2 linked regions of the Thermosynechococcus vestitus BP-1 genome follow. The protein of the gene in region 2 interacts with the protein of the main gene of each other region in a pairwise test. Links are inferred from orthologs where the notes say so. Each region holds a gene or a part of one and is shown on either strand. Other genes may lie near its edges.

What was found.
Region 1: the proteins of rpe (region 2) and eno interact in binary tests that used the Escherichia coli proteins (3 or more experiments, as listed by UniProt). The link is inferred for Thermosynechococcus vestitus BP-1 from one-to-one orthologs.

Annotation. Positions count from the first base shown.
Region 1 is NC_004113.1:672,653-680,053, reverse strand. What follows is about bases 4,068-6,935. They hold eno (phosphopyruvate hydratase), read right to left. Parts: upstream 6,208-6,935; coding sequence 4,927-6,207; downstream 4,068-4,926. Other genes in these bases: TLL_RS03355 (heavy metal translocating P-type ATPase), read left to right, coding at 6,435-6,935; rsmA (16S rRNA (adenine(1518)-N(6)/adenine(1519)-N(6))-dimethyltransferase RsmA), read right to left, coding at 4,129-4,923; TLL_RS03370 (E3 ubiquitin ligase family protein), read left to right, coding at 4,068-4,143. Outside these bases: pheT (phenylalanine--tRNA ligase subunit beta), read left to right, coding at 1-2,175; biotin synthase BioB, read left to right, coding at 2,186-3,193; more of TLL_RS03370, read left to right, coding at 3,379-4,067; more of TLL_RS03355, read left to right, coding at 6,936-7,401. UniProt on the Escherichia coli protein: Catalyzes the reversible conversion of 2-phosphoglycerate (2-PG) into phosphoenolpyruvate (PEP). It is essential for the degradation of carbohydrates via glycolysis.
Region 2 is NC_004113.1:2,474,457-2,478,122, forward strand. The notes cover bases 1-2,934. They hold rpe (ribulose-phosphate 3-epimerase), read right to left. Parts: upstream 1,849-2,934; coding sequence 1,153-1,848; downstream 1-1,152. Other genes in these bases: thiO (glycine oxidase ThiO), read left to right, coding at 50-1,156; TLL_RS12045 (hypothetical protein), read left to right, coding at 2,054-2,722; TLL_RS12050 (tRNA isopentenyl-2-thiomethyl-A-37 hydroxylase MiaE), read right to left, coding at 2,725-2,934. Also shown: more of TLL_RS12050, read right to left, coding at 2,935-3,357; TLL_RS12055 (universal stress protein), read right to left, coding at 3,314-3,666. UniProt on the Escherichia coli protein: Catalyzes the reversible epimerization of D-ribulose 5-phosphate to D-xylulose 5-phosphate.

The sequences.
Region 1 (7,401 bases), 1.8 Mb from region 2 along the record:
TATCTGGCAAAGATTGATCTGAAAATTCGACCAGCCAAACTGCGGGGGGTAAAGTCCGAAGGCATGATCTGCTCCCTTGCTGAATTGGGGCTAACCAAAGAGTCTGAGGGCATTCATACATTCACTGATGCAGTCACCGTAGGCGAAGATGTACGTCCCCTGTTGGGCTTGGATGATGTGATTTTGCACCTCACCTCCACCGCCAACCGCGCCGATGCCCTGAGTATGGTGGGGATTGCCCGTGAAGTGGCGGCATTAACCGGTGCCCCCTTGACGCTGCCAACCCCAAGGGCGATCGCCCCCAAAAAGTCCGGCGCTAAAGGGCCTGTACAACTGGCGATCGCTGACCCTCAGGCCTGTCCTGCCTACTGTGGCACACTGATCACCCATGTCCAGATTGCCCCTTCACCCCTGTGGCTGCAGCAACGGTTAGAGGCTGCGGGTTTGCGAGCCATTAACAACGTGGTGGACATTACTAACTACATCCTGCTGAAGTGGGGGCAACCCCTCCATGCCTTTGATTGGGATCGGTTGCAAAAAGTTGCTGCCCAAACGCCGGTTAGCGTTGGTGTGCGCTTTGCCAAGGCGGGAGAAACGTTGAAAACCTTGGATGGTCAGGAGCGCCGCCTGAGTTCGGAGAATCTGCTGATTACCGCCGGCGATGTGCCCGTTGCCCTAGCAGGGGTGATGGGGGGCGAAGAGACCGAGGTGCACCCAGGGACTCAGAACGTCTTTCTTGAGGCGGCCCTCTTTGCCAGTCCAGTGATCCGGCGATCGGCTCGTGCCCAGGGATTGCGCACGGAAGCTTCAGCGCGCTATGAACGGGGGGTTAACCCAGCAGAACTCGAGGCAGCCACCGCTGAGGCGATCGCCCTCCTAAAAGAAATTGCCCAAGGAACAGTCAGCGATACCACGCTGGCGGATCAGCGTCCGCCCCTCGAACGTACCCTCACCCTGCGGCTGGAACAGGTGCATCGGCTTTTAGGGGCCGTGGTGTCTGAGGCAGAGGACAGCGATGAACCCGCCTATTTGGACCCAGAGACCGTTGAAGAGCTACTCAGCCGCCTTGGCTTTCACCTCAGCCGTCAAGAAACCCTTGAGGACGAGTTAGTGGTGTGGTCGGTAACGGTACCCCCCTACCGCTTCCGTGATATTGAGCGGGAGGTAGATCTCATTGAGGAGATTGCGCGACTCTACGGCTACGATCGCTTTGAGGAAACCTTGCCAGCCCAGACGGAGGTGGGGGCATTGCCCCTAGAACTCACCCTACTGCGGGAGGTACGGGCAGCCTTTCGTGGGGCAGGCCTGACGGAATTAATGCACTATTCCTGGGTCAAGGGGGGGCAGCCGAATCAAGTCACGGTTGTGAATCCTCTAGTCGCTGAGTTTTCTTCACTGCGGACAGATCTCATTACGGGTCTCGTGCAGGCCTTCCGCTACAACCACGAACAGGGGAATCCGCCCCTCAATGGTTTTGAAATTGGCCGTGTCTTTGGTCAAGATGAGGAGGGTCTTTGGGAAAACGATCGCCTGGGGGGCATCATCGGGGGTGATCCATGGCAGGGTAAATGGGTGCGCCGCTCGCAACAGCCTCAGCCCCTGACATGGTACGAAGCCAAGGGGATTCTTGAGAGCGTTTTTCAGCGCTTTGGTTTAAATGTGGAATATCAGAGCGATCGCCACGATGAACGGTTACATCCGGGGCGCACAGCGGTTCTCTGTTTACAGGGAGAGCGCCTCGGTATCTTTGGCCAGTTACATCCCCAGTATGCGGCCACTCTCGAGATTCCCGCGGCAATCTATGTCTTTGAACTGGATCTGGAGGTGCTCTTAAGTCGCCTGGAGGAGCGCTATCGCCAGATCGTCTTTCAGCCCTTTTCAACCTATCCCGCCAGCGATCGCGACCTTGCCTTCTTTGCACCCACGGCACTCACGGTAGCGGAACTCAGTCGCACCATTTGGAAAGCAGCGGGGGGGCGTGACTCTTTCCTAGAGAGTGTCGAACTCTTTGATGAGTACAGTGGCAGCGGTGTCCCCGCAGGGCAGCGCAGTTTGGCCTTTCGCCTCACGTACCGCGCCAGCGATCGCACCCTCACCGAAGCCGAGGTGAATGAACTCCATCAGCGCATCCGCGATAGTCTTGTGGAAAAATACGCCGTTACCCTTCGTAGTTAAGAGCTACCCCATGAGTACTTTGACGACCGACTGGCAGCACCTTGCCAATTTGGCCCTTGCCGATGAGTGCCTCAGCCGCGATCAGGCGCGAGCGGTGCTCCAAGCCCCCGATACAGAACTCCTGAATCAACTGGCGGCAGCCTATCGGGTCCGCTACCACTACTGGGGCAATCGGGTACGGCTGCACTATCTCCTGAATGCCCAAAGTGGTCTGTGTCCGGAAGACTGTCACTACTGCTCCCAGTCCAAAATTTCGACGGCTGAGATTGAAAAGTATCCCCTCCTCTCCCAGGAAAAAATCCTTGCTGCTGCTGATCGCGCTGCCCACCTCAAGGCCGGTACATTTTGCATGGTGATTTCCGGGCGATCGCCCAGTGAAAAGGTCTTTGAGCAAGTGCTCGCCGCTATTCGAGCGGTCAAGGAACGCTATCCCCTGAAAATTTGTGCCTGCTTGGGCTTACTCACCCCTGAGCAAACGGCACGGCTGGCGGCAGCGGGTGTAGATCGCGTCAATCACAACCTGAATACCTCGGAAAACTTCTACAGTGAAATTTGTACCACCCACACCTTTAGGGATCGCGACCAGACCTTAGCCAATATCCAAGCCGCTGGAATTACAACCTGCTCTGGGGGCATCTTAGGCATGGGGGAATCCGATGACGATGTGATTGATCTTGCCCTCTTCCTGCGGCAGCGTCAGGTCACCAGTGTACCAGTGAACTTTTTGATTCCCATTCCGGGGACGCCCCTTGGCGAACAGCACACCCTCAATCCGCGCCACTGTTTACGCATTCTCGTGCTGTTTCGTTTCCTCTTGCCGCGCCAAGAGATCCGCATTGCCGGTGGCCGCGAAGTGCACCTGCGATCGCTCCAACCCCTTGGCCTCTACGCCGCCAACTCTATGTTTATTGGCGACTATCTGACCACCCCCGGGCAAGCTCCCCACCAAGATTGGCAAATGATTGCCGATGCCGGCTTTGTGCTTGAAGACCCCGAAGGGCGGGCGATCGCCCCGTGAAGCGCCACTCCTTGCACCCCCAACTCACCCCACCAGAATTGGTTGTCCTAGGGACTGCTGACAATTCCCAGGCGCGGCTGTAAGGTAGCGTTACAATTTGCCCATCCTCAGGCGCCCGTCATCCAACTGCGTCTTCCAATTGACCCCATGCTACACTGAACCCAGGTGGCTTTGCGCAGGCTTCCATGGGTGTTCTCGGTGGCATCTTGCTGGTCATCGCAGTCCTTGTGCTTTGTGGTTGGTGGGATTATCGCTTAAAGGTACGCGCCCTTAACTTGGCCGTCTCTTCAACCCCAGCACAATTACATGAGCTGCAACGGCGAGTGGCTCAAGAAATTGGTGGGGGCTACCTGCAGGAATATGTGAAGATCTCTGGTCAAATTGTGGCGGATCGGCCTTTGGTTTCAGAGTTAAAGCGACTGCCCTGCGTCCACTATCGGCTGTGTGTGAGTCGCGTATACAAAACAACAGAGAGTCACGAGGATGGCTCCTCGGAAACCAAATATCGTCACGAGATCCTCAGTAGTAATACGCAGACCATTCCCTTCCGCCTGCGCGATGGTGATATGGAAATCTACGTCGATCCCCGCGGCGCAGAAATTGAGACGGTTCAGGTTCTCAATGAATTTCAAGAGGACAACAACACTACCCACTTGGCCTTCGGTCGGTTTCAGATGGACTTGAGCAGTCTGCCCAAGCACAGCGATACAGTTGGGTATCGCTATGAAGAGTGGATTTTGCCAGTGAATCAGCAGGTGTTCGTGGTGGGCACTGCCAGTGATGAGCGGGGAAAGCTGCGCATTAGGCGTCCTCACCAGAAGGGGCAACTATTCTTTATTTCCCTTGAATCAGAAGAAAACCTCACCAAAAAAGTGAGGCAGTATGCCCGTGCCTCCATCATTGCTGCCGGCGTCTTTAGCGGCTTGGGGATCCTGCTAATTCTGCTGTAGTTGTCGTAGGACCTCACTGAGGGCTAGCCAATCCTCTAGGCTGAGGGCTTCAGCACGGCTATTGGCATCTCGCCCCAATTGAAGCAGTGCTTGGCGCACCTGCTCCGGCTCCACGAGGGACTTAAGGGCATTGGCCAGCATCTTGCGACGAGTGGCAAACCCTTGTTTTAGTAGAGTTTCTAGCCATTGGGGCGATCCTACCCTTGGCAGTGTCCTGTGGGGCCGCAGACAAACCACCACCGAATCCACCTTAGGCGGCGGCTGAAAGGCACGGGGGGGCACGGCACACACCTTCTCACAGGTGGCCAGAAATTGCACCCGTACGGAGAGGGCACCGTAGGCCTTGCTGCCGGGTGAGGCCATCAGGCGATCGCCTATTTCTTTTTGCACGAGTAGAATCAACCGCTCAAAGGCCGGGCGACGCGGTCGGGCGATACTGCCAAGCAAATGCCCCAGCAATGGTCCCGTGATGTTGTAGGGGATATTGGCCACTACTTTGTTACACCCCAAGGGGGCTAAGTCCAGCCGCAGAATATCCCCCTCAATCAACTGGAACCGCTCACTGTCAAACTGCCGCCGCAACTGGCCACAGAGATCCCGATCCAGTTCAACGGCAACCACTTCAGCACCGCTAACTAACAGGGGTCGAGTGAGGGCACCCCGACCAGGACCAATTTCTAGGACGCGATCGCCCGGGTGCAGTTCAGCAGCTGCAATGATCTGAGCTAAAATGGCTTCACTGCGCAGCCAATGCTGGCCAAACCGTTTGCGGGCGCGAATCACCTAGCGCGGCCCCAAGCCCACCTTGGGGGCATAGACCGCCTGATCCCCCAGTTCTGCTTCAATGCGCAGCAGGCGATTGTACTTGGCCACCCGTTCACTCCGACACAGGGAACCCGTTTTAATTTGACCCGCACGGGTAGCTACAGCTAAATCCGCAATCGTAGTATCTTCTGTTTCCCCAGAGCGGTGGCTAATCACGGCGCGGTAACCCTTGCGGGTTGCCAGATCAATGGTTTGCAGAGTTTCAGTTAACGAACCAATCTGGTTAAGCTTAATCAAGATGGCATTGGCCACGCCATTGTCAATTCCCCGTTGCAAACGCTTGGGATTGGTGACAAACAGATCATCCCCCACTAGTTGAATGCGACTCCCCAGGGTTTCCGTCAAGAGTGCCCAGTTGTCCCAGTCCTCCTCCTGCAGCCCATCCTCAATGGAAATAATGGGATAGGTGCTTACCAATTGGTCGTAGTAGCGGATTAACTCAGAGGCCGTACGGCTGGTATTATCAAACACATATTTGCCGTCTTCATAAAACTCATTGGCGGCAACATCGAGGGCTAGGGCCACGTCAGTGCCGGGTCTGTAACCCGCTGTTTCAATCGCCTGCAGCAAAATATCCAAAGCTGCTTGGTTGGAGTCTAGGTTGGGCGCAAACCCCCCTTCATCCCCCACACCAGTCAGTAAACCCTTATCAGCCAGCACCTTACTCAGAGCAGCAAAAACCTCTGCCCCCCAGCGCAAACCCTCCCGAAAACTAGGGGCACCAATGGGCATGATCATGAATTCCTGAAAATCAATGTTGTTGGCCGCGTGGGCCCCGCCATTGATCACATTCATCATGGGCACGGGTAGGACATTGGCCAGAGGCCCCCCCAAGTAGCGGTAGAGGGGTTGACCAAGATATTCAGCGGCGGCTTTAGCCGTGGCAAGGGAAACCGCCAGAATGGCATTGGCACCGAGGTTGGATTTATTCTCACTGCCATCCAGTTCCAAGAGGCACTGGTCAATCACCGTTTGATCCAGGGCGTTGAGATCGACAAGGGCACTGAGAATCCTGGTTTCAATGTTTTCAACGGCGCTGAGGACGCCTTTGCCACCATAGCGCTTGGGATCACCGTCCCGCAATTCATGGGCCTCAAAACTCCCTGTTGAGGCACCACTAGGAACCTGAGCCAGTCCGACAATGCCACACTCCAGTTCAACTTCTGCTTCTACCGTGGGGCGACCCCGCGAGTCGAGAATTTCGCGGGCACGAATGGTTGCGATCGCCGTATCCATCATCTGCTTATCCTCAATATGCAGCTAGATTGTACGATAGATGCCCCATAAAACTGAAATAGTTTGAGGATAACCTAGGCTATAAAGCGTCCTGTAGGGCATTGCCTCTTTTGTCTAAGACGGGTTTAATTGTGAGTCAACTTTGGTGTAGATTATCCACAAAGTCGGGACTAATAACTACCTAGACCTTTAGTTAGCTTCATTTGCCCGACCATTCGTAGGAATCCATCATGACTACTATTGCCCGCAGTCGTTCCCCACAGCCTGAAATAGCTGAGCGGCCTATCACCACAGAAACTGTTCACTATCAGGTTGTGCATTGGATTAGGGGCCGCTTTCGGATTCGTATTCCGCGGTTGGGCTTTGATGCTGAGTATGGGGCACGGCTGCTCTACGCTGTTGGCAGTTTACCCGCAGTGACGGCGGCACGCATTAACCCCCCGGCTTGCTCCCTTGTGGTGGAATATAACCCCAAGCTTTTTGGTGAAGCCCTAGCAATGATTCAGGGGCAAATTTTTGAGTCAATTCAAGTAGCCGCCAATCCAGACCTTCCTGCCCTGAGTGCTGAAAAGGCCACCCCTGCCGTTGAAGCTCACCCAATTAACTATTGGGAACGCCTGGGCTTACCAGCTCTGGGTTTGGGTTTGAGTGTGGCCTCCCTGATGGGGGTACCCATTCCCGGCTATGTGATTGCTGCGGTGGTCATTGCTGGAGCCATGCCAGTGTTTCAGCGAGCCTGGGAGGCGATTCAAGAGGAGAAACAGTTAACGATTGACTTCCTCGATGGGTTGGCCATTTTCCTGCACACGACGCAAGGGCACTATTTTGCCCCCTCCTTTATGCTGGGTCTGATCGAGGGGGGGGAAGTGATCCGTGACCTCACGGCACGGAGATCGGAACGGGCGAACCTTGATTTGCTTGACTGTCTCGGCAAAACCGCCTTTGTGGAGAGGGACGGCGTTGAGGTGGAGGTGGAAGTCAAGGATCTCGTGGAGGGCGATCGCGTTGTCGTCTATCCAGGGGATCAAATTCCCGTTGATGGCCTCATTTTGCGGGGCACAGGCCTGATTGATCAGTGCAAACTCACGGGTGAGTCAGTCCCCGTAACCCGGACTGAGGGGATGGAGGTTTTTGCTTCGACGCTCCTGGTGGATGGCCAATTGGTGATCTTGGCGGAGCGGGTGGGCAACAATACGC
Region 2 (3,666 bases):
GCAGGTGCCAAGATAAAGAAATCGATCAGTTGGGATTGAAGTGTCAAGAATGATCCTTGGGGATGAACAGCGGGACATTTTGATTATTGGTGGTGGCACCATGGGGCTCGCGATCGCCATTGAGTTGGCATTGCGGGGGGCACGGCCGACGGTTCTCAGTCGCCAGTTTCGAGAAGCAGCGCTCCATGCAGCAGCGGGAATGCTCGCCCCCCAAGCAGAAGGTTTGCCGGCCGGGGCCATGTGGAATTTGTGCACAGCCAGCCGCAATTTGTATCCCAGTTGGATCGAGAAGCTTGAACAACTGACGGGACTGGATGCAGGCTACTGGCCCTGTGGTATTTTGGCACCGGTGACCGATGAGCGACAGCGCGATCGCACCCACCCCATGGAAGCCGATAGCCGCTGGTTGGATACCTCTGAACTAGCGAACTATCAGCCGGGCTTTGCAGAGAGTGTGCTAGGGGCTTGGTGGTTTCCCCAGGAGGGTCAGGTGAACACACGCAACTTGGCCAAAGTGCTGGTGAGTGCAGCTCGCCTTTTGGGCATTGAGGTCATTGAGGGCATTACTGTTCAGCGTTTTCAGCAAACGCCGCAGGGAGAGATTACAGCGTTAGAGAGCGATCGCGGGCGGTGGTCGGCGGGGATTTACATTTTGGCCACAGGGGCATGGTCACAAAGCCTCCTGCCTCTACCGGTCACCCCCCGCAAGGGGCAAATGTTAGCACTGAAACCCCCGGGGCAACCCCTGCTGAACCATGTGATCTTTGGCGATCAGCTCTATCTTGTGCCGCGGCGCTCTGGCAAAGTGGTGGTGGGTGCCACTAGTGAAGATGTCGGTTTTCAAGAGGGGACGACGGTTGCTGGCCTGCAAGCACTGCTGAACCGTGCCACCGCCGTTATGCCAGAATTGGCAAACTACGAAGTGATTGATACCTGGTGGGGGTATCGTCCAGCCACCCCCGATGACTTACCTATTTTGGGTCAAGGACCAGCTGCCAATCTTTACCTGGCAACGGGGCATTACCGCAATGGTATTTTGCTGGCCCCAATTACAGCGAAACTGATGGCTAACTTGATCCTGCACCAGACGGGCGATCGCCACCTCAAGGCCTTTTCCTGGCAGCGATTTCAGGCGCCCTCAGAAACCAGGGCCTAGGCAGTCACCAACTCAGGGCTAGGGCGTTTGCTATTGCGAATACCCGCGATCGCAGCGGCATAGTCGGGGGCATTAAAGACGGCTGAACCCGCCACAATGGCATTGGCACCTGCTTCGAGGACTTGCCAAGTATTGTCCACCTTGAGTCCACCATCCACTTCAATCCATGGATCTAGGCCACGCTCTTCACACAGTTGCCGTAGTCGCCGAATTTTCGGTAGCACTGCCGGAATAAACTTCTGGCCACCAAAACCGGGGTTGACACTCATAATTAGGACAAGGTCACAGACCTCCAGGACGTACTCAATGAGCTCAAGCGGGCTCGAGGGATTGAGCACCACCCCCGCCTGTTTGCCCAGTTCACGGATTTGACAGAGGGTGCGATGGAGGTGGGGTGAGGCATTGTGCTCAGCATGGACAGAGATAATATCTGCACCCGCCTTGGCAAAATCAGCCACGTATTTTTCTGGCTCGACAATCATTAGGTGGACATCGAGGGGCTTTTGGGTCAAGGGGCGAATTGCCTCAACAATCAATGGCCCAATCGTGATATTGGGAACAAAACGACCATCCATCACGTCCACATGGATCCAGTCGGCTCCCGCCCGATCCACCGCTTGGATCTCTTCACCCAAACGACTAAAGTCCGCAGAGAGAATGGAGGGAGCAATCACGACGGGCTTAGCACTCATGACCGATTCATTCCGTAAATAACGTTACAGTTGTTCTCAGTGTACCGAGCGATCGCTTCCACAGCAACTGGCGGCCCCTCAGAGCACCGAAGACCACTTTGGCAACTGCCTATGCATAGCCACTACAAGCTAACAGTACATTTTATAGTAGGCAACAAAGAGCATGTCTGCACCGCCAGACCATCATCCAAGGGTGAGACGCCAAATGTTGAAACAGCGGACCAAGATGATGACCATTGCAGCCGGGTGGCTAGCCTCAGCCATCAGTGGCTGTGGCTTGATGGTTACTGAAACAGAAATCACGAATCAACCCCCTGTTCCCCCCACAGCAACTCCCACCCCCCCGGAAGCCACCGCCCCCGAACCCAGTGCTGCCGGCTCTCCGGTTGCCGCCCTCACCCCACCCACCGACCCCAAAACCTACATTGAGGGACTTCCGAATATTGGTCGCTCGAATCCTTTTGATCCCGTGCGGGTACCCAACACTGGTGGCGTTAAGAATGGTGGCCCTGGGGAAGGAGGTGGCAATGGCACTTCTGGACCAGGGAGCACTGGTACAGGGACTGGTGGTACCGCTAGCCGGCCTACACTACCCACTCCGCCCCCGCCACCACCACCCGTTGATGCCCAAGCTGTGCAAGTTTTTGGTGTGGCTGCCGTGAATGGCCGCCTCCAAGCGATTATTCGCTCACCCAAGGAGAATGTGACTCGCACGGTGCAGGTGGGGGATAGGATCGCGGGCAATGTGCTTGTTCGCGCAATTGATGCCTATAACACCACACCCGCAGTGGTTTTGGAGCAATTTGGCCAAACTGTACGCGTTACAGTCGGTCAGCCCACTACTGCTCAAGGGGCAACACCGCCAGCGATTTAAGGCTAACTGTGCATCCGCGGCAAGGGATAGGGGGTGCTGAGAATTTCACTTTCAAGAGCAGCTAACTGCTGTAATCGCTCTGCCACTACCTCTTGACCAAAGGAGCCATAGGCCAAGGACCAATAGGTGCCATAGTGGCGTGCCTCAGAGGTCACTAGGCTCGCAAAGAACGCCGCTAGTTCGCCCTCTGGGCAGTGCTGAGCCAACAGTTGCAACCGCTCATGGCTGCGGGCTTCAATCAAGGCACAGACCAATAGGCGATCCAAGAGGCGCTGGGGTTCCTGTTGGCGGACAGCTGCATTCAAGCGAGAGGCATAGGGGGGCGGACTTAGGGGCGCAAGGGCAATGTGGCGGCGTTCTAATTGCTGATTGACTTGGCGAAAGTGGTCGAGCTCCTCTTGGGCAATATCGGTGAGGGCATTCACCAATGGTTTGTGGGAAGGATAGCGAAACATGAGATTGATCGCTACCCCAGCAGCTTTGCGCTCACAGTGGGAGTGATCGAGCAAAATCGTATCTAGGTGAGCGATCGCCTGCTCTACCCACTCACGACGGGTAGGTTGGAGGAGGAACTTAATGCGAACGGGAGTCTCAATCACGGCGGCGTTGGACAGTGAGTACACAACAGTGGGCATTGTGGAGCACATAGTTGCTGACACTGCCGAGGAAAAATTCACTCAAGCCCTTGAGACCCCGCCGTCCCAGCACAATCAAATCGCTTTCCCAATCCTTAGCCAGATCACAAATGGCACGACCCGCATCCCCCAAGGCTTGGGTAAATTCAGTGGGCACCCCCTTTTCAGTGGCAATTTGGGTGAGGTTGCGCAACATATCCAAGCCTTTTTGCTCAAAGTTTTCCCACTGCTCAGCATAGGCGCGCATCACTTCTTCGTGGAGTCCCACATATACGCCTGAAGCCAAAGGGGTCGTAAAGATCGGGTCGG